4 regions of the Paenibacillus sp. JNUCC32 genome follow, and region 3 is predicted to be linked to each of the others. Evidence: riboswitches for the same ligand, from Rfam matches in the RefSeq annotation. Region 3 holds a riboswitch; each other region holds the start of a gene.

Region 1 (6,009 bases), 3.1 Mb from region 3:
ATTCGCAGGTACTGGGATATGAAACGCTGAGCACGAACCTGCTGATGTCATTGATTACCGTGATTTATCGCATCGTGGACGTTAAACACCAATTCCAATCCTTGAAGGGCAAGAATGAAATCGCGCTGCGGACCAAGCACTTTATCGACGCCAACTACACCCAGAGCATCAGCCTCAAGGACATTGCCGATACGATGTATGTCAGCCAGCATTATTTATCCCATCTGTTCAAAAAAGAAGTCGGCGATTCCCCCTTCAATTACTTGATATCCCGCCGGATTGAAGAGGCCAAGCGCCTGCTGGCGGATTCCGAAATGCCGGTGCATGAGGTTGCTTCCCAAGTCGGCTACGGCAACGACAAGTATTTCTCGATGTTATTCAAGAAAATTACCGGTCAAACGCCAAGCTCGTTCCGGGAACAGAGCAAAATGGCCGTGGAGTGAAGGAATTTTCGTTTGTTTTCCTTTCAATAAAGCAGGCAGCCGCAATGGTACGGCTGCCTGCTTTATATATATTACTGTCATATGTCCTTCTATATCGTCAAAAGTATGGAGCATGCTTGATTTTGACGGGGCCGACCGTTTCGATCCTGCTCTGGCATCCGAGACGGTACCCCTCTTCGATTTCTTCCGGATCCAGGCGCCGTTCTTCGGCCAGATTGGGTTCGGACAGATACTCGATTCCCTCCACCACCATGCAGCGGCAGCGCGCACATGTCCCTCTTTTGCAAAAAGAGTTCCAATCCACCTCATTCCGCTCGGCCAAGTCAAGCACCGTCATGCCCAGAACAGGGGCCACGCTGCGCTGAACCTCGCGGCCCGTAAGCTCGATGATTCGGTCCGGCACGGCTTCCATTCTCTCTTCCGCTGCCGGGAGCGACGATTTCTCTCCGCTGTTCCCGCCCTTTTTGTTTTTCCAGAATTTAAACACGCCTTTATCCCCCTATGCATGTACAATCATCAGGTTATGTAGGAATTCCTTCAATTATTATACTGGAAAGTTTAAAAAATCAACATCCCTACTCTTATCGATTCTATGACATCATGCGATTGGAACTCTATGAAAATTTTGCTATACTAGCGTATGCTAGAGCAAATTCCATATTCTATGAGAATCATTCTATTATTTTATTGGGTTGGAGGGAAAACAATAGCATGCTGCATAAACCATTAGGAAAAACAGCCGTCGCTGCCGTTCTTGCCTTATCTCTGCTCGGAACCGCTCCCCATATCGGCCAGGTACAGGCTGCGCCTGCCATTTCGGTAAAGCTGGATGACGTTGCGCTTACATTCGATGCAGCTCCCAGGATAGACAAAGGGGTTACTTACGTGCCGTTCCGGACGGTCGGTGAAGCGCTGGGCATTCAAATCACGTGGAACAGCAAGACGCAAACGGTGAAGGCCATTGGCGAGGTGAAAGGTCAAACGACGGAAGTGCTGCTTCAAGTCGGAAGCACGAGCGCAACCGTCAACGGTAAAAAAGTGAAGCTGGCCGCTCCCCCTGTCCAACGGGAAGGTCGCGTTCTGATTCCGCTCAGCTCGTTCAGCAGCCAATTCGGCGTCAATGTCGGCTGGAATCAGGCGACTCGCACGGTCTCCCTCGTGTCGCCGCAGCGCGAAATGCATCTAAGAGCCTTTTATGCTTTGCAATCTTTCCAAGAGCGGGATCTCGTAGCATCCATGAATTCAGTCGCCTTCGGCTGGAGCCGCATTGATCGGGAAGGTCAGTTTACGCTTCAAGGCGACGAGTATCGTCTGCCTGCGGCGGCCGGCGACGTGACTCCGCAATCGATTGTTGCGGATGCAGCGGATCGGGAGATTAAACCGTACCTTATGGTTTACGCTTTGGACGGAAACGGCGAATTAACCAAAGTCCTCAGCGACAGCAGCCTTCGCCAAAAGTCCATTGAGGGCATCACGACCGCGGTGGCGGATAACGGATTCGGCGGCGTGGTGCTTGATTTCGAAGGGCTCGGTTTTAAACTGGATGCCGCGAAGCAGCAGAAGCTGCTTAATGATTACGTCAAGCAATTGAAAGCGGCATTGCCGAGCGACATTACTCTGTCCTTAGCCGTTCCGCCATTGAACAGCGCCTATAAAGGCTATGATTACAAGACGCTGGCCTCCCTTGCCGATGATCTCATCGTCATGGCGTATCAGTACAATCCGGTTGGCACCAAAGCCCAGGTTCCTGAACCCAACAGTCTGGTGGACCAAGCCATTCAGCAGGCACTTCAGGCAGGCGTTCCTAAGCAGAAGCTCCTGCTCGGCATCAGCTTAAGCAGCGAAACCGCCACATCCGTCGACGATAAGCTCGGCTTGGCCAAGCGCTATGATCTGAAAGGTGCCGCCTTCTGGCGTCTGGGCTTGTTCCGTTCCTATAATAATGGCATGGAAGCCGCCGTGAATGCCTCTGTCGTAAAAGAATAATCTAGTGAATCCTTTCGCAGAATCCCAAATTATAATCTTCTATAAAAAAGAAAGCCTGACAAGATCATCTCTTGTCAGGCTTTCCGGTTATGTATCGAACTCTAAACTGCTTATTCCAATTAGCTCGCGCTTCCTACCAGTTTAGCATAGTTCTCTTGGCTCAATACACGGCGCGCCGTTACATAACGCGGTTCGTAATAGGAGTCGCTAAGCTTGCTGATTCTTACGCCCTTGCTGCTGGAAGCATGCGCAAATTGTCCATCTCCAATGTAAACGCCCGCATGGGAAATGCCGCTTCCGCTTGTATTGAAGAATACCAAATCTCCGACTCTCAGGTCCTCGCGATCCACATGAACCCCGGCTTTAGCCTGACTCTGGGATGTGCGCGGAAGATCCATGTCGAAATTTCTAAACATATACAGAATAAATCCGGAGCAATCAAATCCGCTTGTCGTTGTTCCGCCCCATTTATAAGGCGTTCCTACCAATTGCTTCACTTGATGCTGAAAATTCGGTTGTTGATCAGCATAAGCTGATACGGCACCTGAAGAAAAAATAATTGCAGACCCAAGCAATGTGATGACAAATTTCTTCAAAATATGTTCTCTCCTTCGATGCCTACGGAGTTAGCTAAGGGTTCGGTTGAAGGTTCCCTATACTCTCTATGGTACAAGAATAATTCACCCAAGACGGTTCCCCCGTTTTCACAAACGAAATTCGGCAAAATTCATTAACATTTTGTAACCTTCTCTTAATATAGTATACAAGCAAGGATGCTGTCAATAATATCCTAGAAATCTATCACTATATGTTAATCAATGTCGTATAGGCTGAAAATTTTCATGTTTTTTCATTATGCCATCTCGCATACTCATGACAATTATGTAACACTCCATCGAACCTCCGGCGACGTTTTGTTAACGGGCATGCAACTTTTTTGCAGTTCGGAACGTTTACATATTCAGACAAGAAATCAAAGAGGTGATCCTTCGCTTATGAGTCAAATCACGATGGCTGAAGCTTTAGCAGTCCGGGCAGCAATCAATCGTCTCATGAATCAATTGATGTCGGAACGCTTGAACAACAGCAGCACGATCATTGAAAAAGGGGAAACGGCGGAGTATCCTGCTCGCAGCGTGGATGCCATTACGGAAGAGATCGAAGCCGCCGCAGCGGATTACAGAAAGCTGGATCTGCTGATGGCAATCTCCAACACGACGCAGACCATTAGTTGGAACGGCTCCGACATGACCATCATGGAGGCGATCGAGCTCGCCAAACAAATGCGCAGCGATATCGGACAGCTTGCCCATCTCGGCTCCCGCAAGAAACTGGAGCGCCAGAGCGGACGGGGAAGCGGAGATGGCGCCGTAACGCTGTTTAACGTGGCCCTATACGATCCGGAAGCTTATCAGGCGCAGGCGCGCAAGAAGGAACGCGAAGTGACCAGGCTCTCCTCACTGATCGAGCATGCCAACCATACGAGCATGATTACGTTCGACGCATCAAAATACATGGAGTAGCGGAATCCGCCGGCTCCAAGCCTGCAGGCCGCCTCGCGTGCGGGTTTGGAGCCGGCGGATTCCGTCGGCGGGCGGGAAAGTGCGGGCAACCGCTTATTGTTTGTCGGATACAAACAAACCTAATAGGAAACCAAAAACTCGACTCCAGTGAAAACGGATGACGGCTTACGGTTTACGCCTATCACCTGTCACAAGTTACGGACTTCGCTTACGCAAATATGATCGCTCCGTTTCCCGCTCTCTTCATGAATAATCAGAAAGCCGCCCTTGAGGGCGGCTTTTGTTGCCTTTTCTTTACGAATGTATTATTGGAACAAGGCTGCGGCTCCCACCAGGCCAACATCGTCCCGCAGTCCCGCAGGAACGATCTCGTAGGTTCCTAAATAAGACGGCATGACCAGCTTATCCGTCATTTCCCGAAGCTGCGGGAAAAGGAGCTCGCCTGCTCTGCTCACACCCCCGCCAACCACGATGCGATCGGGGTTGAAGCTGTGAATGACGTTAACCAGTCCAAGCGCCATGTAATAAACGGCACGATCGATGACCTCCACTGCGACGGGGTCATGAAGACGTTTAGCCTCGAATACATGCCTGGCGTTCACGCCTCCATCGGCTGCGGCCAGTTCGGAAATAACGCTGGTCTGGGTAAGCATCCGCTGGGATGCTGCCAGGCCGATGGCCGTTCCTGAAGCAAACACCTCCCAGCAGCCATGGCTGCCGCAATTGCACTGCGGACCGCTGGGATCAATGATATGATGCCCAAGCTCCCCTGCAAAGGAATTGCTGCCCAGAAACAGCTTGCCATCCAGCACGATGCCTGAACCGATGCCTGTGCTGAGCGTCACGTAAACCATGTTCGTCGACCCTCGGCCGGCACCTCTTACATATTCGCCCCATGCGGCTGCATTGGCATCATTCAGCACTTGTACTTCCGTATTCAGATCTCGTTCCATCCAGGCTTTGAGAGGGACGTTGGTCCATTCCGGCAAATTCGTGCCGTGAATGACAATGCCCTCCCGGCTGTTAACCGTTCCCGGCGAAGCCATGCCTACGCCTCGAAGCGGGTGGCCGCCCGACACGCTGCGAATCATGTTCGTAATTCTCGCGACCACTTCCTCGGCCGTACGCGCTCCGGCTGTCTCCATTTGCTCCCGGTTCAGCAGCTGTCCTTCGGAATCAAAGAGCGCTGCCGCGATCTTCGTACCCCCAAGGTCAACGCCAACCACAAATTCTTGCTGTTCATTCAATTCGGTTTGCAATTTTTGTTCACCTGTTTCCGATAGGTTTGCTACTTCTATTGATGTAAGCTGTCAGCCAATGATCGCAGCTCAACCGGATCAATGGGCTTCAGCCCTGATCGGCCATACCGGACAGCGGAGCCGAAATGAACCTCGCTCACGCCGGTCTGGTCGATGAAATCGCGTATGATTTCCCACTTCAGGCCGTTCCCGGCCAATATCTTAAGCCCGCTGCCTGCGGCTTGTTCCACAAGCTCGCGAATCCTCGGGATCGCTTGCGGTGCCGGCTGCGGTCCTCCCGACGTCAAGACGCGGGTGACGGCCGGATATTTCTGCAACGTACGCAGCCCTTCGAATTGATCCTCCAATTCATCAAAAGCCCGGTGGAATGTCACCTGCATATCGCCCGTCCATTCCAGCATTTGGGCCAAGGCGGCCTCGTCGATCTTTCCTTCCGGAGTCAGCATGCCAAGGACCACGCCAGCCGCACCCGCCTTGCGGATCGCCTTAACCTCCGCAACCATGGTTGCTATATCCAGCGCGTTATACACAAAGGATCTGCTATGGGGCCTTACCATCACATGGACCGGAATCCGAACGGCTTTCACGACCTCTTCCACGAGACCGATGCCCGGCGTGAGCCCGCCTTCGGTGATCGCCGTGATCAATTCCAGACGGTCCGCGCCATTCTTCTCGGCTGTGATGGCATCGTCCACGCATGTTGCGATAATTTCAAGCAGCATGTTCTTCACTCCTTACTGTCGTTGGTTCGCTTATGCAGGGCGATACTGCTTCTCCACATAGTCCGCCAGCAGCCTG
Region 2 (6,009 bases), 1.3 Mb from region 3:
CATTGACCCGAATACCCAAAGCGAACGGGACACATACAAGCTGCTGATCGGAAGCGTCGTTCCGCGTCCGGTCGCTTTCGTTACGACATTATCGGCGGATGGCGTGCTGAATGCGGCCCCGTTCAGTTACTTTTCCATTGTGTCGAGCAATCCCCCTTTGCTGTCGGTTTCCGTTCAGCGAAAGAACGGTGCACCCAAGGATACGGCGAGAAATGCCATGCAGAGCGGCGAGCTTGTCATCCACATCGTGGACGAAGATACCGTTGCAGCCGTGAACGAAACGGCGGCGAACCTGCCTCCGGACGAAAGTGAGCTTGACCGAACCCGTTTAACCTCGGTCGTTAGTGACGTTGTTAAGGTTCCCGGCATTATGGAATCCAAGATTCGCATGGAATGCGTGCTGGAGCAGGTCGTCACGTTGGATGGTACGGATCAGCTGCCTGCCGCTGATCTATTGATTGCCCGCGTCGTCCGATTTCACGTGTCCGAGGAGCTCTACGAGCATGGCCGGATTGACGCATCCAAGTTGAAACCTGTGAGCCGCATGGCAGGAAATATCTATTCGACCCTGGGAGAGATGTTTACGATTGAGCGGCCGGTCTGATAGGGCTTGAGCTTGAATAGGGTTATTGCTTTGCGACTATTTTTAGCGAACATTCTTTTTCTTCGATAGGTTGCTGGTCATTCATTAGGAAACGGGGTATTGGAATATCATGGTCGGTATTTGCCCATTCTACATGAATGGATAGCCGGTTGATGAATTTACAACATAGGAGTGATCAACGCATGAAATTTGATTCCAAGGTTGTCATTGTGACGGGAGGCGCCAGCGGGATTGGCGAAGCGGCAGTCAGACTTTTTGCAAAAGAGGGAGCCAAGGTCGTTATCGCGGATTATTCCGACCAGGGCCAAGCGGTTTCCGACGAATTGAGAGGAGCCGGCTTTGAAGCGCTGTTCGTCAAAACGGATGTAACCCAAGAGCAGGAAGTCGCGAATATGGTGAATCAGACGGTGCAGCATTTTGGTCGTGTCGATGTATTGTTCGCCAATGCAGGCATTGCCCATGATGCTCCTGCCGATCAGTTAACGATGGATAACTGGCAGAGAACGATTGATATTAATCTGACAGGGGTCTTCCTGTGCGATAAGTATGTTATTCAGCAAATGCTGTCCCAAGGAACCGGAGGGGCGATCGTAAACTGCGGCTCGATCCATAGCCATGTCGGAAAAGCAGGGGTAACCGCCTATGCTTCGGCTAAGGGGGGCGTCAAGCTGTTAACCCAGTCGCTCAGCGCAGACTATGCCTCCAAAGGAATCCGAATCAATGCCGTGTGTCCGGGATATATCGATACGCCGCTGATCCAGGGAAGAACGGAAGCGATCACGCAGCACTTGGTCGGCCTTCATCCGATGGGCCGTTTGGGACAGCCGGAAGAAGTGGCCAAAGCCGTGTTGTTCCTCGCCAGTGAAGATGCCTCCTTCATTACGGGCACGAGCCTGCTGGTGGATGGCGGCTATACCGCGGTATGACGAGAAAAGCCCTGATGCTAAGCATCGGGGCTTTTTTTCAAGTCATTCCAGGCGTTGTTATCAAACTTATTTATGGAGTGTTTCAAAATTTTTTTTCGGTCCCGTATTTCATACGGGCAGACTACCTGATCCGGGGCTCATTCATGGCATAAAACATATATGTCATGAACGATTTCCGCATGACCCGTCAAATGCCTGCTATATAGCGGAAAATGGAGCATGGATTCCATGACCAATCCGGTGTATGGACAGCCTTAAATAAGGTGTTCAAAAGGCTCGATATTCTCGTTGCAAAAACGGTATTTTTACTTCTGAATTTCCAGAAAAAGCGGTTAAAGGGGTTTGACTTTTCCTGAGCTTCCCTTTATCATGAACACACGCTTAGTTTCCGGCATACATATTCCGGAAAGCGGGGGAACCAGTTTCACCAGGGGCGAGTCACTTGGAATTCACGAGTGTAGGGTACCATCTTACCCGAGTCCGTCAGCTAACCTCGTCAGCAGTGGATGGGTCTTGCATACATAATGGATGTTCATACAAAAGGCCCTTATTCTCTATAGGGGCCTTTTCTCTATTTTTTGACCCCCTGCTGGCGGAGCTATGTCTAGATCCCCTGTTTGGTGGTCTTTTTGCATTCAATTACAGAGGAGGGGCAACGTCTGCAAATGTGGAATGAATTGAATCGATTATCAGACGGCATTGGGTCAAAGCGTGCAAGGAAGCCGATGAATCATCTTCCCTGAAGCCTCGTCCCATGCACGCGTATCTGAATGTCCATATATCCAAGTTAACACATGTGCTAACACGGATAATTTCGTCATGCCGTTTTTTAAGAAAGTGAAAAGCTATTACGAAAGGTTGTGGAAGGTTTTGAAGAAAGTGGTTGTGCTGGTGTTGTCCGTGATGATGGTGGTATTGCTCGCGGCTTGCGGCGACAAAGGAAGTACGCTGGATCGAGCCATAGAGCAGGGATATATCACCGTAGGGTTTGCGAACGAGAAGCCGTATGCCTACAAAGAAGCCAATGGGGAGCTCACGGGTGAAGCGGTTGAGATTGCCCGCGTTATTCTGGAGCGTCTTGGCATCAAGGAGATGAGAGGGGAGCTAACGGAATTCGGTTCGCTGGTCGCCGGATTGCAGGCCGATCGGTTTGATCTGATCACGGCAGGCATGTTCATTAATCCGGACCGCTGCTCTGCCGTCCTGTTCGCGAATCCGGAGTACAGCATCGGGGAAGCCCTTGCGGTAAAGCAAGGGAATCCGATGGAACTCGGAAGCTATGAGGACATTGCCAAGAATGAGCAGGCCAAGGTGGCTGTCATGACCGGCGCGGTCGAAATCGGCTACATGGAGAAGTCGGGCATTCCTTCGGACCGGATCGTACAGGTCCCTGACCAGGCTTCGGCGATCAGCGCCCTCCAGGCCGATCGGGTGCAGGCGATTACCATGACGGGGCCGTCCCTGCAGGCGATGCTGGATTCAGCCAGCGACGACAGCATCGAACGCGTGGCTGATTTCGAGCAGCCAGTCATCGATGGCGAAAGCGTTCGCGGTTATGGGGCTACGGCTTTCCGCCAAGCGGATACCGAGTTCCAGGAGGCTTATAATGCAGAGCTTGAGAAGATGAAGGAGTCGGGCGAGCTGCTGGAAATTTTGCAAGAGTTCGGGTTCACGGAAGAAGAGCTCCCGGGTGAGATGACGGCCGCTGCGCTCTGCGGGGAATAGCATGCCGAATTCTTGGATCGATTTTCTTCCGACGCTGCTCAAAGGAGCAGAGATCACGATTATCGTCGCGTTCTTTTCAGCCATCCTGGCTATCGTGATGTCCTTTGCAGCCGGATTGTGCCGGCTGTCGAAGCTGTGGATCGTCCGCACGGTGACGGCCGTGTACGTCGAAGTTTTTCGGGGAACCTCCTTGCTGGTGCAGCTCTTCTGGTTGTATTTTGCCCTTCCGTTCATCGGCATCGAGCTTCCGAAAATGCTGGCGGCGATTCTCGCGATCGGACTTAACTTCGGCGCATACGGCTCCGAGATTGTTCGCAGTGCGGTGCTGGCCGTTCCGAAAGGACAGTGGGAAGCTGCCGTGGCGCTTAATATGAGGCCTTGGCAGAGGCTGTGGAACGTTATACTGCCCCAAGCGTCCCTGCGAATGCTTCCCCCGTTCGGGAATCAGCTTGTGGAACTCATCAAATCCACCTCGCTCGTTTATTTCATCACGATGGCGGATTTAACGTATCAGGCGATGGTGCTCCGCAACAATTACATCTCCTGGACGACCGAGATTCTGGTGCTGCTGCTCCTCATGTATTTTGTCATCGCCACGATCGTCTCGATGGCGGTTCGACTGCTCGAGCGCAAACTGACCGCGGGGAGGCTGTAGCGTATGTGGGATTGGAAATATGTGTTTGAAATACTGCCGCAGCTTCTGAGTGCATTAAAAATGACGGTATGGGTCACGCTCTGTGCTTTTGTGGTGGCATTGATTATCGGACTGCTGCTTGCCTTTGCCGCGCGGAGCAAATTTAAGCCCTTGTCGCTCATAACCAAAGGAATCATAGAATTTATTCGCAATACCCCCTTGCTGGTACAGGTGTTCTTCCTGTATTACAGCTTGCCGCTGCTGACGGGCATTTCGATTCCGGCCTTCTATGCGGGGGTCATCGGCCTGGGGCTGCATTACAGCACGTATCTGTCGGAGGTGTACCGTTCCGGCATTGAAGGGGTGCCCAAAGGACAGTGGGAAGCCGCAACCGCACTGAACTATACGAAATCCCAGACCTGGCGGAGCATTATACTGCCGCAAGCGGTGCCGCCGATCATCCCGGTGCTGGGGAATTATTTGATTGTCATGTTTAAGGAAACGCCGATTCTATGCGCCATTACGCTGGTCGAGATGATGCTGACGGCCAAAAATATCGTGTCGCAATCATTTCGCGCTTTCGAACCGTACACGCTGGTCGGGATTCTGTTCCTGATCATCAGTTATATTGCGTCTTTGCTGGTGCAAAGGCTGGAGAAGCGTTTGAATTTGCAGCGTGGAAAATAAGGAGGGAGTCTATTGAATGCCGTTGTAATCGATGAGCAGGCCGAAGAGGCGAAGAAGCCGCAGCGGGAAAGAAGCCCCGTTACGGGCTCACAGCCGATGGTGAAATATGCGGGCGTGACCAAGTCGTATGGCGACCTGCAGGTGCTGAAGGGCATCGATTTGGAGATGCAGCCTGGAGAAAAGGTGGCCGTGATCGGACCGAGCGGATCTGGCAAAACGACGATGGGCCGAATGCTGATGACGCTGGAGGAGCCGACCGAGGGGACCATCGAGGTCGATGGCGAGCTGCTCTGGCATATGGAGGAGAAGGGCAGGCTGGTCCGGGCAAACGAGAAGCATCTGCATCGGATGCGGTGCAACGTCGGCATGGTCTTCCAGCACTTCAATCTGTTCCCGCACATGAATGTGCTTCGCAACGTGACGGAAGCCCCGCGCAAGGTGCTGGGGTTGTCCAAGGAGGAAGCGGAGGAGCGGGCCGTCTCGATGCTGGGCAAGGTCGGTTTGTCCGATAAGCTGAAGATGCACCCGTCCAATTTGTCGGGAGGCCAGAAGCAGCGCGTCGCCATCGCCAGAGCGCTGGTCATGCGGCCAAAGGTGATGGTGTTTGACGAAGTAACCTCGGCGCTGGATCCCGAGCTGGTCGGCGAGGTGCTGGAGGTGATCCGGGAAATCGCCGAAGAAGGCGAAATGGCCATGATGCTGATTACGCACGAGATGGATTTTGCGAAGGAAATCGCGGATCGGGTCATCTTCGGAGCCGACGGCAGGATCGTTGAGCAAGGAACACCCGAGGAAATATTCGATCATCCGAAGAGCGAGCGGCTGCAGAGCTTTCTGCAGCGGTTCCGCTCGAACGGAAATTAGTGCTGGAAAGAGGTGTTTATGTAGATGGCAGTGGATACCGGAACCGAAGTGGTTTACCGAAGACCGGAGGCGCGGGACGGCACCCGGGTATGGGAGCTCATACGCGATACCGGATCGCTTGATCTGAACTCGCCTTATTGCTACATGCTGTTAGGGGATTACTTCAACGATACCTGCATGATCGCGGAGCATGAAGGAGACATCGTCGGTTTTATCTCCGCTTTTCGTTCTCCGCGCAATCCGGAGACGCTCTTTGTATGGCAGGTGGCGGTTGCAAGCTCGCACCGGAGGCAGGGGATCGCGAAGGCGATGCTTACCGGCCTCATGAACCAGAAGGCCTGTCATGGCGTCCGTTTCATCGAAACGACGGTATCGCCCAGCAATATGGCATCACGCCGACTGTTTCTCGGTTATGCCGAGGAGAAATCCATTCCGAGCACCGTAACGGTGGGTTATGGAGCAGAGATGTTTCCGGATGGGACGTCTCATGAAGATGAGCCGTTATTCGTGATTGGCCCCTTTTTCAATGACATTTAAACAAATGGAGGGAACTATGGACAACCAAGTCA
Region 3 (6,009 bases):
TCAAATACAGGTTGCCGACATGGAAATCGCGCCGTGCCTGCTCCAGATGCGCGCGGTTGTTCGAGATCACCGCGCCGGTCAGCCCATAATCGGTATTATTGGCGAATTGAATCGCTTCGTCGAAGGAGGCTGCCTTCGTGAAGGCCACCACCGGGCCGAAGATTTCCTCCTGAGAGATACGGGCAGTGCTGTCCACATCCGCAAAAATCGTAGGCTGAATGAAATACCCCTCCGGATCGCCCGGAAATCCGCCAAGTACCAGCTTGCCTTCGCTTTTCCCGATTTCGATATAGTCGAGAATTTTACGGTACGCCTTATCGTCGATGACGGGTCCCACCTGAGCCTCGGCATGGGAGGGGCTTCCGATCACCAGCTTCTTGGAGCGCTCGATGACCTTCTGCAGCACGGTATCATAAACGTCCTTATGCACGATGGCTCTGGAGCAGGCGGAGCATTTCTGGCCGGAGAAGCCGAAGGCCGAAGCGGTAATCGCATCCGCAGCAAGGTCCAAATCGGCTTCGTTGTCCACGATGATGGCGTCTTTCCCGCCCATTTCGGCGATGACGCGCTTGATCCATCGCTGCCCCGGCTGCGTTTTGGCCGCACGCTCTTGAATTCGCAGTCCAACGTCGCGGGAACCCGTAAAGCTGACAAACCTGGTCAAAGGGTGATCCACCAAATAGTCGCCCACTTCCTGACCCGGACCAGGCAGGAAGTTAACGACACCCGGAGGCAGGCTGACTTCTTCCAGAAGCTGCACGAATTTGGCGGCTATGACCGGGGTGGTGCTCGCCGGTTTCAGCACAACGGTGTTGCCGGAGACGATGGCCGCCGTAGTCATACCGGCCATAATCGCGAGCGGGAAGTTCCAAGGCGGAATGACGATGCCGACGCCAAGCGGGATGTAATCGAGATGATTCTCTTCCTCCTCGTGGACCGTCAGCGGCTGGGGCGCGCTCAGGCGCTGCATTTCGCGGGCATAGAACTCCATGAAATCGATCGCTTCGGCCGTATCCGCGTCCGCTTCGGCACGCGTCTTGCCGGCTTCGAGGGTCATCAGCGCGGAGAACTCGAGCTTGCGCCGCCGCATGATTGCCGCGGCCTTGAACAGGTAGCGAGCCCGCTCGTTCGCCTCGGTGTGCTTCCACGTCTCAAAAGTACGCGCCGCCGTCTGAATGGCTTGCTCGGCAAGCTCGGTATCCGCTTGGGACACGACGCCGATGACTTGGCGCTTGCGCGACGGATTGACCGACTTAGCGGTACGCTCCGTATGGATTTTGGCACCGCCGATAACCAAGGGGTACGATTGGCCAAGCTCGGCTTCGACCCCGGATAACGCCGCATCGTATAACTTGTTGTTCCACTCGTTGTTGAAGTCCATAAATGGTTCGTTCCGAAAAGGTGCTCGCATGGGGAGGCCCCTCCTTAACATGATATGAATCGAAGCTTCAGGCCAATGGTCCATCTGCGGATCGTCATGGTGGCATGGTTAGGATCTCCTGGTGAAAACCTCTATTTAAATATGTATGTCTTCCTGCATGCCGTCATGATTTTTGCATATGAGTTAGATAGAGTGCATTTTGGTTTACCTTGCAAAGGGGGCGCGCGCATGGACGGAACCGAGCTGTACCGTAAAGTGATCCTGACGGTGTCCGGCAATAAACTCGTGAAATGGCTGTCGATCAAGTACGGCCGGAAATTGGCTGGCCGATTCATTGCCGGCGATACCTTGGATGAGGCGCTGGACGAAATCGAGAGGCTGAACGCGAAAGGCATTCTCGTTACGCTGGATCATTTGGGGGAGGGCATTACGACGCTGGATGAAGCGGCCGGGTACCGGGAGGAATATTTGAAGCTGGTGGAAGGGATTGCGAGGCGCGAAGTGCAATCGAACGTATCCTTGAAACCGACGCAAATGGGCATGGCCCTGAACCCCGAGAAGGCTTACGAAAACATCAGGTCGGTGGTAAGAAAGGCTAAAGAGCACCGCAACTTCGTTCGCCTGGACATGGAGGATTCGCCGTATACCCAGGCAACCATCGATATGACGCTCCGCCTTCATAAGGAGGGGCTGACCAATGTGGGGACCGTGATGCAGGCCTACTTGTTCCGTACGGAGGAGGACGTGAAGAATCTGTTAAGGGCCGGCGTTAATCTGCGGCTGGTAAAGGGCGCGTACAAAGAGCCGGGAACCATCGCCTTTCAGCAGAAGCGGGAGGTCATTGACAACTACAAGAAATTGGTCAAAATGCATTTCGACCAAGGAGCCTACGTCGCGATTGCCTCGCATGATGACAACATCATCGACTGGGTGAAGGTATTTGCCGAGCAGAGCCGCATAGACAAACAGGACTATGAATTTCAGATGCTGTATGGACTGCGGATGAACGATCAAGCAGCGCTTGCGCAGGACGGCTACCGTATCCGGTGTTATATGCCTTACGGAACGATGTGGTACCCGTATTTCACCCGGCGCCTGGCGGAGAAGCCCGCCAACCTGATGATGGTGCTCAAAAATATGTTCAAGTGAGCGGGATCCGATTGCAGAACCCCGTCAAAATGCCTGATGAAATAAGTGGCTTTTTGACGGGGTTCTTCATGGTTTCAAAAAACATCAGGCTGCTTAGAAGTGCCCAATCCAAAGGAAACGGGTACAGCAGCTCTCTGTAGCTGCTGCCCCTAGAAATGATAATACGCCTCCGAGCAATTCATAAGGAAGGAGCGCTCCAGCGGCAGTCCGCCTAACCGCTCTCGAGTGATGTGCCGATGCAGGTTGATCTCCAGATCGGCGAGGGCCGATACAGCAAGTTGCATCCGTGCGGGTCCCCACTGCTGCTGCTTTCGGGCATAGCGAATGGCCTCAGTCACGGACATGCCTCTCAGCCTTGAGAAGACGGATGCCCAGCGGACCAGGTCCGAAAATTCTCTCGTGCTTGGCAGGGCATATTCGACATATCCTGCCGCGTCTTTGCAGCTGACTTTGAACAAGCCGCAGTTCCAGCCATGATCGCTCCATGGGATAAAGCGTTCGGCCGAGCCCCGGTCGAAACGAAATATCTCCATATGGCCGATAGTCTCTTCACCTAATGCAGGCACTGCGGTTTCGATGACGGGTGTAAGCGCTGCCTCGATGAGTTTCGTCATGATATGATCTACGCTCCTTTATAAGAATGTTATATGCACGGCAAATAGGCCTGGTGAGCAGAGAAACCCCGCTCTCCAGGCCTATTTATGGTTAGAGCCCCAATTCCGGCGGCCGCTATGCCAAAGCTTGGATGGTATTCTCTCTCAACAACGCGCCTACGAGGTTAGCTGACGGATTCGGACTGAGAGCACCCTACCGCGGGGCCCTTCGATCCTAGGCGCAGCGGATTCACCCCATTCACCAATCGAAGACTGGTGACTTTGGTTCCCCCGTCTCCCGGTCTGTCGGGAGCTCGGCGTATCACGTGTTTCGGATAGATGGATGAATCATACGCCGGAGGAAACGAAAAGTAAATGACCGTATGGGACGAATAGATTCCGAAATGTGATGAAAACGGTAAAAGAAAACGCGTACAATCGGCCGTGTCATCTATTATCGTGGCAAAATCTCGGTATCTCGTTGGATTGCGATAAATAAGAGAAAACAAGAGAAATACATAGTATAGAGCAGTATTCGGAAGATAAAGACGAAATACTGCTTGGTTCCTGTTCGACATAACGCTAGATGTGTTTTTGCTCACATTTACATCCTGCAGGGCCGGACGTATGATACGAACTATGAATTGACGGTCATCAACGACCAAGGCATACGGGCAGCCGTTTCATGAAGGTCTAAAGGCAGTGTGAGAGTTGCCCCTAAGCCTTTATGGATCGATGGCGAAGGCACCATGGGCCTTGCTGAGATTTGAAGGTAGAGGCGACTCTCACCGCGTGGACCTCCTGTTGCTGTGCTGTTATGCCCAGTCTGGATGACAAGTCAATGGCTAATAGAATAACATGCTACTCGTTTTTAATTTTCGCTGAGTCCTTGAATGGAAAAGGAACGGGGGAACCAGTCGGGAGATGAACCTGATCTCTCTGGGGTGAATCCTGTAGACAAGATAACGGTCTATGGGTAGGGCGACTCTCACGCCCGAATCCGTCAGCTAACCTCGTAAGCGTATCGAGAGAGGCAACGATTGTCGTGGACTTGGGCCACGGTGTATTTCACCGTGTCCTGTAAGAAGCCTGCGGGAAGAGTTCTTCTCTTTCCGCAGGCTTCTTTGTTGTTGCCTTCTCTTTCTGACCTTAGGAGGAGAAACGAAGATGGAGAAACCACAGGAATTCATCCTGGTATCCGCGCCGAACAAGGCAGGGGAGGAATTCGTCCGCCAGCTGATTCACAAACGTGTTCCGTTTGCGGCCATAGCCAACAACCGGGCTGAGCAGCAGAGGCTGCGAGAACTGGGCTGCAAACCCATCATTTTGATTGATACAAGAGACGAGCAGACCTGGATCATTCCCGAGTTTCCCGTCAGCAAGGTGTTTCTGTTCGAAAGCAGCTTGAATCTGTGCTGCCGCTACTTGCGGATCTGCCGGACATGGACCTCGGAGTCGATTTACGTGATCACCCATTCCGGCAATCCGCGCTTGATATACAAAGGGCTGGGTGCCGATGTGGTGCTTCATACGAATCATCATCAGGTGTCCTTTCTGATGGCATCCGTTATGAGCTAAGCGTTTGGACTGACGCCACAAGAGTTAGGGGAGGTTACATTCATGCAGGATTTAGTTATGGTGCTCATTTTGGGAGGAACCTACGGACTGCTCATGCTGTTTATGTCCTGGTGCGGGCGCGTGGTTTCGGAACCGGAGGCTGATCAGCCGTGATGATCATGTTGATATTCACGATTTTTATTTTTCTCTATTTGATTTATGCGCTGATTCACCCTGAAAAATTCTAGGGAAACGGCTGAAGGAGGAAGGCATCGTCATGGGCATTTTACAAATTGCCATCGTTATACTCGTTCTAGTGCTGCTGGTCAAGCCGCTGGGAACTTATCTATATCAGGTGTTTCGTTATGAAAGCAATGGAACGGACAGATGGTTCTCCTGGGCGGAGAAACCGATCTTTGCTCTGATCGGCTTGAAAGAACGCAAGGGGATGACATGGAAAGGATATGCCGTCAGCTTTGTGTTAACGAATATCGTGCTGGTTGCGGCGGGCTACTTGATTCTGCGGCTGCAGAAGGTGCTGCCGCTGAACCCGAACGGCATCGGCCATATGGAACCGACCTTGTCGTTCAATACGATGATCAGCTTCATGACCAATACGAATCTTCAGCATTACAGCGGGGAGTCGGGATTGTCTTATCTGGCCCAGATGGCCGTCATTACGATGATGATGTTTACGTCCGCGGCGACCGGGCTGTGCGTGGCGATTGCTTTTATCCGGGCGGTGACCAGCAAGGGCACGACCGTCGGCAACTTTTTTGAGGACTTCGTTAAGGCGCATACCCGGGTATTCATTCCGGCTGCTTTCATCATTGCGATGGTGCTGGTGGCGCTGCAGGTGCCGCAGACCCTGAAGCCTACGCTCAGCGTCACGACGCTGGAAGGAAGCGAGCAGCAAATAGCGGTGGGTCCGGTGGCTGCGCTCGAATCGATCAAGCATCTGGGCACCAATGGGGGCGGTTTTATGGGGGCCAACTCGGCGCATCCGTTCGAGAACCCGTCCCCGCTGACCAATGTGATCGAGATTCTGTCCATGTGGAGTCTCGGGGCGGCGCTTCCTTACACATTTGGTTTGTTCGCGAAGAGCCGTAAGCAGGGCTGGATCATATTCTCGGTAATGATGACCTTGTTTATCGGCTTCCTGTCCTTGAACTATGCCGCGGAAACCAACGGCAACCCGGCATTAAACCAGCTGGGCATCGACGCCTCGCAAGGCAGCATGGAGGGCAAGGAGGTCCGGTTCGGGATCGCCCAATCCTCCCTGTTTACGACGGTGACAACCGCGGCCACGACCGGGTCGGTCAACAACAT
Region 4 (6,009 bases), 460 kb from region 3:
GAAAACGTATAATTCTTTAATCCCAAAAAAAGACCCTCCTGCGGCCGGGTTCATAGCCGAGGAAGGCACCAAGGAGATATGAAAAAGGTTAGAATTAACAAAATGTAATAATGCTATTATATACTAAAAATCTTAATTTGTCACAGGTGTAGGGATTTCCGAGATACATTCATGGCAAACAATTTTACCTTTGAAGTAAGTGACGTTCTCAGCGTTACCACAGAAGATGCAGGCAGGCTCATATTTCTTAAGCATGATGCGTTCGCCGTCTACATAAATCTCCAATGCATCTTTCTCACCAATTCCGAGCGTGCGGCGCAACTCAATCGGAATGACGACCCGTCCAAGCTCATCGACTTTCCTTACAATTCCTGTTGATTTCATCATAACTTATAAATGCCCCTCTCGCCATAATTTAAAAAAGTCATAATTCGACATAGTTCTAGTTTTTATGTTATTTATAGTACCAACGATTCCCAAAACAGTCAACCTATATTTTTGAAAAATCGGAACCTGTTTACGAAAGTATAGTGAACAAAAGCCTTATATAGCAACGGAATTACCATAATCGAACCAATTTTTGCGGCGATTTTGGATTTGTCGATTTGGAAAGCGTGATTTTACGTTATTCGACACAGTTCGACACCAGATGTCAAAAGAAGTGTTTATCGGCTAAAACTAAAGAGTTAACGAGAAGGAGTTGAGATGAAATGCATTCACCCATTTCGGAAGAAAAAGTGTTTAAGGACCCCGTCCACAACTATATTCATGTACAGGACGACATCATTTGGCGGTTAATCGATACCCCGGAATTCCAGCGGCTTCGCCGGGTCAGGCAGTTGGGCACTTCTTTCCTGACCTTTCATGGAGCTGAGCACAGCCGATTCTCCCATTCTCTTGGAGTCTATGAAATTACGAGAAGAATCATCTCTCAATTCGAACGGAGAGGGTATTCCGATTGGCCTGCCGAGGAACGGCAAGTTGCGCTCTGCGCGGCGCTGCTGCATGATGTGGGGCACGGACCTTTTTCGCATTCCATAGAAGAAGCTTTTCATATGAACCACGAGGATTGGACATGCCGGATCCTGCTCGGAGATACTTGCGTCAATCGGGTACTTCAGGAGCTCGGTGCCGATTTTCCCGAGAAGGTCGCCTCCGTTATTAACAAAACCTACGATAAGCCAATTGTCATGAATCTGGTCACTAGTCCGCTGGATGCAGACCGGATGGATTATTTGCTAAGGGATGCTTACTATACGGGAGTCAATTATGGAACGATTGATATCGACCGAATCTTGCGGATGCTGCGGCCGTACCGCGATCGGGTCGTCGTGAAGGAATCGGGCATGCACGCGGTGGAGGATTATCTCATGTCGCGGTATCAGATGTACTGGCAGGTGTATTTTCATCCCGTCACCCGAAGCTCCGAAATCATCCTGCGCCAAATCTTTCGCCGGGCCAAGGAGCTGCATGACCGTGGATATGCTTTCCGTTTCATGATCGAACCGCTGCCTGCGCTGTTTTCGGGGAATATCGGCGTGAAACAATACCTGCGTCTTGATGAAGCCTTGATTCAAACGGCCTTTCTGCAATGGACGGAGGAGGAAGACCCGCTTCTTAGCGAATTATGCGGCCGTTTCATGCACCGAAAGCTCTACAAATACGTAGAAATCGACAACATCGATCTGGAAACCATCGACGGGATCCGCCAAGCGTTCCGCGCCGTGGGGCTGCATCCGGAATATGACCTGGAGATTGATTTTCCAACGGATCTTCCTTATGATAAGGTTCATTCCGATATGCCGCTTAACGAGAAACAGATTCTCCTTCTGGACCGGCATGACGAGCTGAGGGAAATCTCGGAGGTATCCGATATCGTACGCTCGATCAGCGGCATTCATAAAGGGCGGTACCATCTTTATTATCCGGAGGAGAAGGTGGGCCCGCTCCTGGGTCAAATGCCGGAGACGATAGCCGACGTTTTCAAACAACAGCATTAAATCAGGCAAAACAGGACAACCGTTAATCCCCTTGCATTCAACCAACTAATGGAAAATAGACGACATAGAAACGACAGGAAGGAGAGTGTGGATAGTATGCTGTTCGACACGCACACTCATATGGACGCTCCCCAATTCGACGAAGACCGGGAAGCTGCAATTCAGCGGGCGCTTGAAGCCGGCGTTACGCGGATGATCAATATCGGATTTAACCGGGAGACGATCCCGACCACGATGAAGCTGGCTGAGACTTATGATTTTATATATGCAGCGGTAGGCTGGCATCCTGTAGATGCGATCACCATGGAGGATCAGGACCTGGATTGGATCGCCTCTTTATGCAGTCACGATAAAGTGGTGGCAATCGGGGAGATCGGCTTGGACTATCATTGGGATACGTCCCCCAAGGAAGTGCAGCACCGCGTGCTTCGGCGCCAGATCGGGCTTGCCCGGGAATTGAACATGCCCATTGTCATTCATAACCGGGATGCGCATGAAGATATCGTTAACATTTTGCGTGAGGAAAAAGCCTCCGAGGTCGGCGGTGTCATGCATTCCTTCTCCGGAAGCTGGGAAACGGCCAAAATGTGCCTGGATATGGGATTCCATATCTCGTTTGGGGGACCGATTACGTTCAAGAATGCGAAGCAGCCCAAAGAGGTTTTGGCAAAGGTTCCGCTTGATCGATTATTGATCGAAACGGACGCGCCTTACCTGACACCCCATCCCTTCCGCGGGAAACGAAATGAGACCGCATATGTAAAATTGGTGGCGGAGGCGGCGGCCGAAATTAGAGGGTTGTCCTATGAGGAATTGGCCCAAATTACCACCAAAAATGCGCTGGAACGATTTGGTATTTAACGAAAACAAGAGAAAAAGCGATGAAAAAGGGAGCATTTTCGATTAATTAAAGTTTTTTAATCAGAAAAGGCGTTGATATTACAATATTTTAACCTTTTACTTGAGAAAATGTGGTTGAATGTCGCTTTACAACCTGCATACAAACAGGATATCATCTTTTCAGTGATAAGAAGCTGCGATGTGCAGATCGCAGCCGAATATTTCATGAACCGTCTCGCTTAATCTCCGAAATTCTGGAGAACGGGGGAACCGATACTGCGGTGCATACTGGTCTGGATGCACGAAGCTGTATTTGATTTCTTTTTCGGGTCTTTGGGGTGAATTTGAAGGATCTCGCCATGAGCGGGCATCCGGATATAGGGCGTCTCTCTTACGTCCGAACCCGACAGCTAACTCCGTAAGCGAAATAAGAGGGGAAATCTCGTGCATACCATTTCCATGATTTCATTCATCAGGAAGCCACGTTAGAGCCTCTAGTACTCTTTCAATGGCTTCTTTTATTTTTGAATAATGGAGACGGGTCCATCATACTCTTGGTAAACAGGAGGTGATGGCAGATGGACGGAAGACGGGAATTGACGCAGGGTGTAGATAGATAGCAGGGCGCCCTGTGAGAAAAATTGCTATAGTCACGTCAAATGCATTCATGCGTTTACCTAGACGGCGGGACTATGAAGGAGGATGGAATAGTGGGCATTTTTCAACCTGAAGAAACCCATGAATCACAATCATCCAGCATGTCTTACGCATTGAGATGGAAGCATGACAATTTGCGTCAACTGATGTTGCTCGGCGCCATGGGTGCCGTTACGGTATCACTTCTCATATCGTTGGTTGTACATGACCAGGCAGGCAAGGAAGTTCAGCTTGTCGTCGACGGCCGGGTCACTACGGTGGAAACACGTGGATCGTTGCTGCAGGAATTGCTGGATGAGCAAGCGATCACGTTGAGTCCCCAAGATCAAATTTCGATGCCCCTGAACGGCGCAATACGGGACGGAGACCGAATTATTATTGACAGAGCTATTCCAGTCAACGTTACGGTAGGCAGCAAAACCAAAACCATATTTACATCCCAGGATACAGTTGATCATGTACTCAAAGAGGCTGGCGTTACGATCCAGGGTGAAGATATAGTACAACCGTCGCAAGACACGAAGCTGACCAGCAATATGAATATCAATGTCGTTCGCGTCACGAAGCAAAAAGTTAAGGAAACGGAAGACCGCGAATTCCGCGTGATCAAGACGGCCGATCCATCGCTTGAAAAGGGCGATAACCGCGTCATTCAGCGGGGCGAGTCTGGTCTTATGGTGAACCATTACGAGAAGGTCTACCACAATGGAAAGCTGGTTTCCAAGACGAAGGTCTCCCAACAAATCGAACGCAGAACGAAGGATAAAATCATTGCCGTAGGCACGAAAAAAGTGGAGAAGCCTGTTATCGTCCAGGCGGCAGCCACCGATGTAAAAGCTACACCGGCTAAATTGTCCGGCACGAAAAAAGTAACGACCGCCAAGGCTGTGGAGAACAACGTGGTTTCCCGCGCAGGCGTTGATTTTAAATACAAGAAGGTATTGAACAACGTGTCGATGACCGCGTATTCCGCCGAACAGCAAGGAATCGGTACGCGTACCGCATCCGGCACACGCGTTACGGAAGGTCGCACCATCGCCGTTGATCCTAATATCATCCCGATCGGATGGTGGGTTTACATCGAAGGCATCGGCTTCCGCCGTGCTGAAGATACGGGCGGCGCCATCAAAGGCAACAAAATCGATGTCTATTACGATTCGTTGAAATCGGCCATGAATTTCGGCCGGAAGAGCGGCCGCACCGTTTACGTGATCGGTCCGGTTAAACCTGAATTGAACTAGACGCATGAATTCCAATTTACTTTGCCATTCTAATGCTATACTATTTAGCTTATAATATATGATGATCAAGAAGAGGGAATATTTCCTCTTCTTTTGTTTTGTTAAGACGGGAGTAATCAAGGCTAAACGGGTTGAGCCTTAACGTTGTACAGGCCTGCTCTGCTTGGGAAGGAAGAGAACGAACGCATGATTAAAGAAGTGATTGTCGTGGAAGGCAGGGACGATACCGTTGCCATTAAACGGGCCGTAGAAGCCGACACGATCGAAACCGGCGGTTCAGCGATCAACAAACAAATCCTGAAGCGCATAGCGCTTGCCCAGGAGCGCAGAGGCGTTATCATATTGACGGATCCTGACCATGCGGGTGAACGAATCCGCAAAATCGTGGATCAGGGCGTACCCGGTTGCAAGCACGCCTTCATTCCGGAAGCGGATGCTACCCGGAAAGGGGATATCGGCGTGGAGAATGCCTCGCCAGAGGCGATCCGGCGCGCGCTGGAGCGGGTTCACACGTCTTTTGAGGGTGGAGAGAGCCTGATCAGTTTGGAGGATATGCTGGAGGCAGGATTATCGGCTCACCCGGAGGCTGCGGCAAGACGGATGGCGATGGGTAATCTGCTGGGCATCGGATACTGCAACAGCAAGCAGTTCCATAAACGATTGGCCATGTTTCAAATATCGCGGGAAGAATTTCTGGCAGCACTTGCACAGCTGGAAGAAGGGGGCGTTTAGCTAATGAGTCGGATCGAGGATATATCAACACCAAGACGGACGAAGGAGATCATCTCGCGCCATGGATTCTCCTTCAAGAAGAGTCTGGGCCAGAACTTTCTCATCGATCAGAATATTTTGTATAAAATCGTGGAAGCTGCAGGACTGGATGAAGATAAAGGCGCGCTCGAGATCGGACCTGGCATCGGTGCACTGACGGAGAAGCTGGCACAGACGGCAGGAACCGTCACCGCGGTCGAAATCGATCAGCGCCTGATTCCCATCCTAAGGGAAGTCCTGGAGCCCTACGGGAACGTGAGGGTTCATCATGGGGATGTGCTGAAGGTGGATCTTCATGAGCTGTTCCGTCAGGATTTCGCGGACGTATCGAAGGTAAGCGTGGTTGCCAATCTGCCGTATTACGTGACGACGCCGATTCTCATGAAGCTGCTGGAGGAGAAGCTGCCGCTGGAGAACATCGTGGTGATGATTCAGAAGGAAGTGGCCGAACGGATGGCCGCTGCACCGGGAAGCAAGGATTACGGAAGTCTCAGCATTGC

What was found. A riboswitch is a leader RNA that binds a small molecule or an ion and turns the genes downstream of it on or off. The one in region 3 is predicted to bind cyclic di-AMP.
Region 1: it holds a riboswitch for cyclic di-AMP, as region 3 does, so the genes downstream of both, JNUCC32_RS06245 (C40 family peptidase) here and JNUCC32_RS22980 (hypothetical protein) in region 3, are expected to answer to the same signal.
Region 2: it holds a riboswitch for cyclic di-AMP, as region 3 does, so the genes downstream of both, ehuB (ectoine/hydroxyectoine ABC transporter substrate-binding protein EhuB) here and JNUCC32_RS22980 (hypothetical protein) in region 3, are expected to answer to the same signal.
Region 4: it holds a riboswitch for cyclic di-AMP, as region 3 does, so the genes downstream of both, JNUCC32_RS24960 (resuscitation-promoting factor) here and JNUCC32_RS22980 (hypothetical protein) in region 3, are expected to answer to the same signal.

The regions. Positions count from the first base shown of each region.
Region 1 is NZ_CP062260.1:1,346,649-1,352,657, reverse strand. It holds gene JNUCC32_RS06260 (AraC family transcriptional regulator) at 1-443, shown strand, start outside; gene JNUCC32_RS06255 (2Fe-2S iron-sulfur cluster-binding protein) at 541-930, opposite strand; gene JNUCC32_RS06250 (stalk domain-containing protein) at 1,155-2,429, shown strand; gene JNUCC32_RS06245 (C40 family peptidase) at 2,549-3,025, opposite strand; cyclic di-AMP (ydaO/yuaA leader) riboswitch at 3,029-3,162, opposite strand; gene JNUCC32_RS06240 (hypothetical protein) at 3,425-3,952, shown strand; gene JNUCC32_RS06235 (ROK family protein) at 4,258-5,211, opposite strand; gene JNUCC32_RS06230 (copper homeostasis protein CutC) at 5,247-5,933, opposite strand; gene JNUCC32_RS06225 (leucyl aminopeptidase family protein) at 5,964-6,009, opposite strand, start outside.
Region 2 is NZ_CP062260.1:6,452,691-6,458,699, forward strand. It holds gene JNUCC32_RS28545 (flavin reductase family protein) at 1-604, shown strand, start outside; gene JNUCC32_RS28550 (SDR family NAD(P)-dependent oxidoreductase) at 787-1,530, shown strand; cyclic di-AMP (ydaO/yuaA leader) riboswitch at 1,899-2,045, shown strand; gene ehuB (ectoine/hydroxyectoine ABC transporter substrate-binding protein EhuB) at 2,401-3,255, shown strand; gene ehuC (ectoine/hydroxyectoine ABC transporter permease subunit EhuC) at 3,257-3,910, shown strand; gene ehuD (ectoine/hydroxyectoine ABC transporter permease subunit EhuD) at 3,914-4,576, shown strand; gene ehuA (ectoine/hydroxyectoine ABC transporter ATP-binding protein EhuA) at 4,589-5,440, shown strand; gene ectA (diaminobutyrate acetyltransferase) at 5,465-5,977, shown strand; gene ectB (diaminobutyrate--2-oxoglutarate transaminase) at 5,994-6,009, shown strand, end outside.
Region 3 is NZ_CP062260.1:5,183,828-5,189,836, reverse strand. It holds gene pruA (L-glutamate gamma-semialdehyde dehydrogenase) at 1-1,411, opposite strand, end outside; gene JNUCC32_RS22985 (proline dehydrogenase family protein) at 1,610-2,530, shown strand; gene JNUCC32_RS22980 (hypothetical protein) at 2,680-3,144, opposite strand; cyclic di-AMP (ydaO/yuaA leader) riboswitch at 3,281-3,453, opposite strand; cyclic di-AMP (ydaO/yuaA leader) riboswitch at 3,993-4,161, shown strand; gene JNUCC32_RS22975 (hypothetical protein) at 4,291-4,701, shown strand; gene JNUCC32_RS31860 (potassium-transporting ATPase subunit F) at 4,854-4,928, shown strand; gene kdpA (potassium-transporting ATPase subunit KdpA) at 4,958-6,009, shown strand, end outside.
Region 4 is NZ_CP062260.1:5,646,537-5,652,545, reverse strand. It holds gene JNUCC32_RS24975 (AbrB/MazE/SpoVT family DNA-binding domain-containing protein) at 133-387, opposite strand; gene JNUCC32_RS24970 (HD domain-containing protein) at 711-2,000, shown strand; gene JNUCC32_RS24965 (TatD family hydrolase) at 2,097-2,861, shown strand; cyclic di-AMP (ydaO/yuaA leader) riboswitch at 3,067-3,281, shown strand; gene JNUCC32_RS24960 (resuscitation-promoting factor) at 3,551-4,738, shown strand; gene rnmV (ribonuclease M5) at 4,925-5,470, shown strand; gene rsmA (16S rRNA (adenine(1518)-N(6)/adenine(1519)-N(6))-dimethyltransferase RsmA) at 5,474-6,009, shown strand, end outside.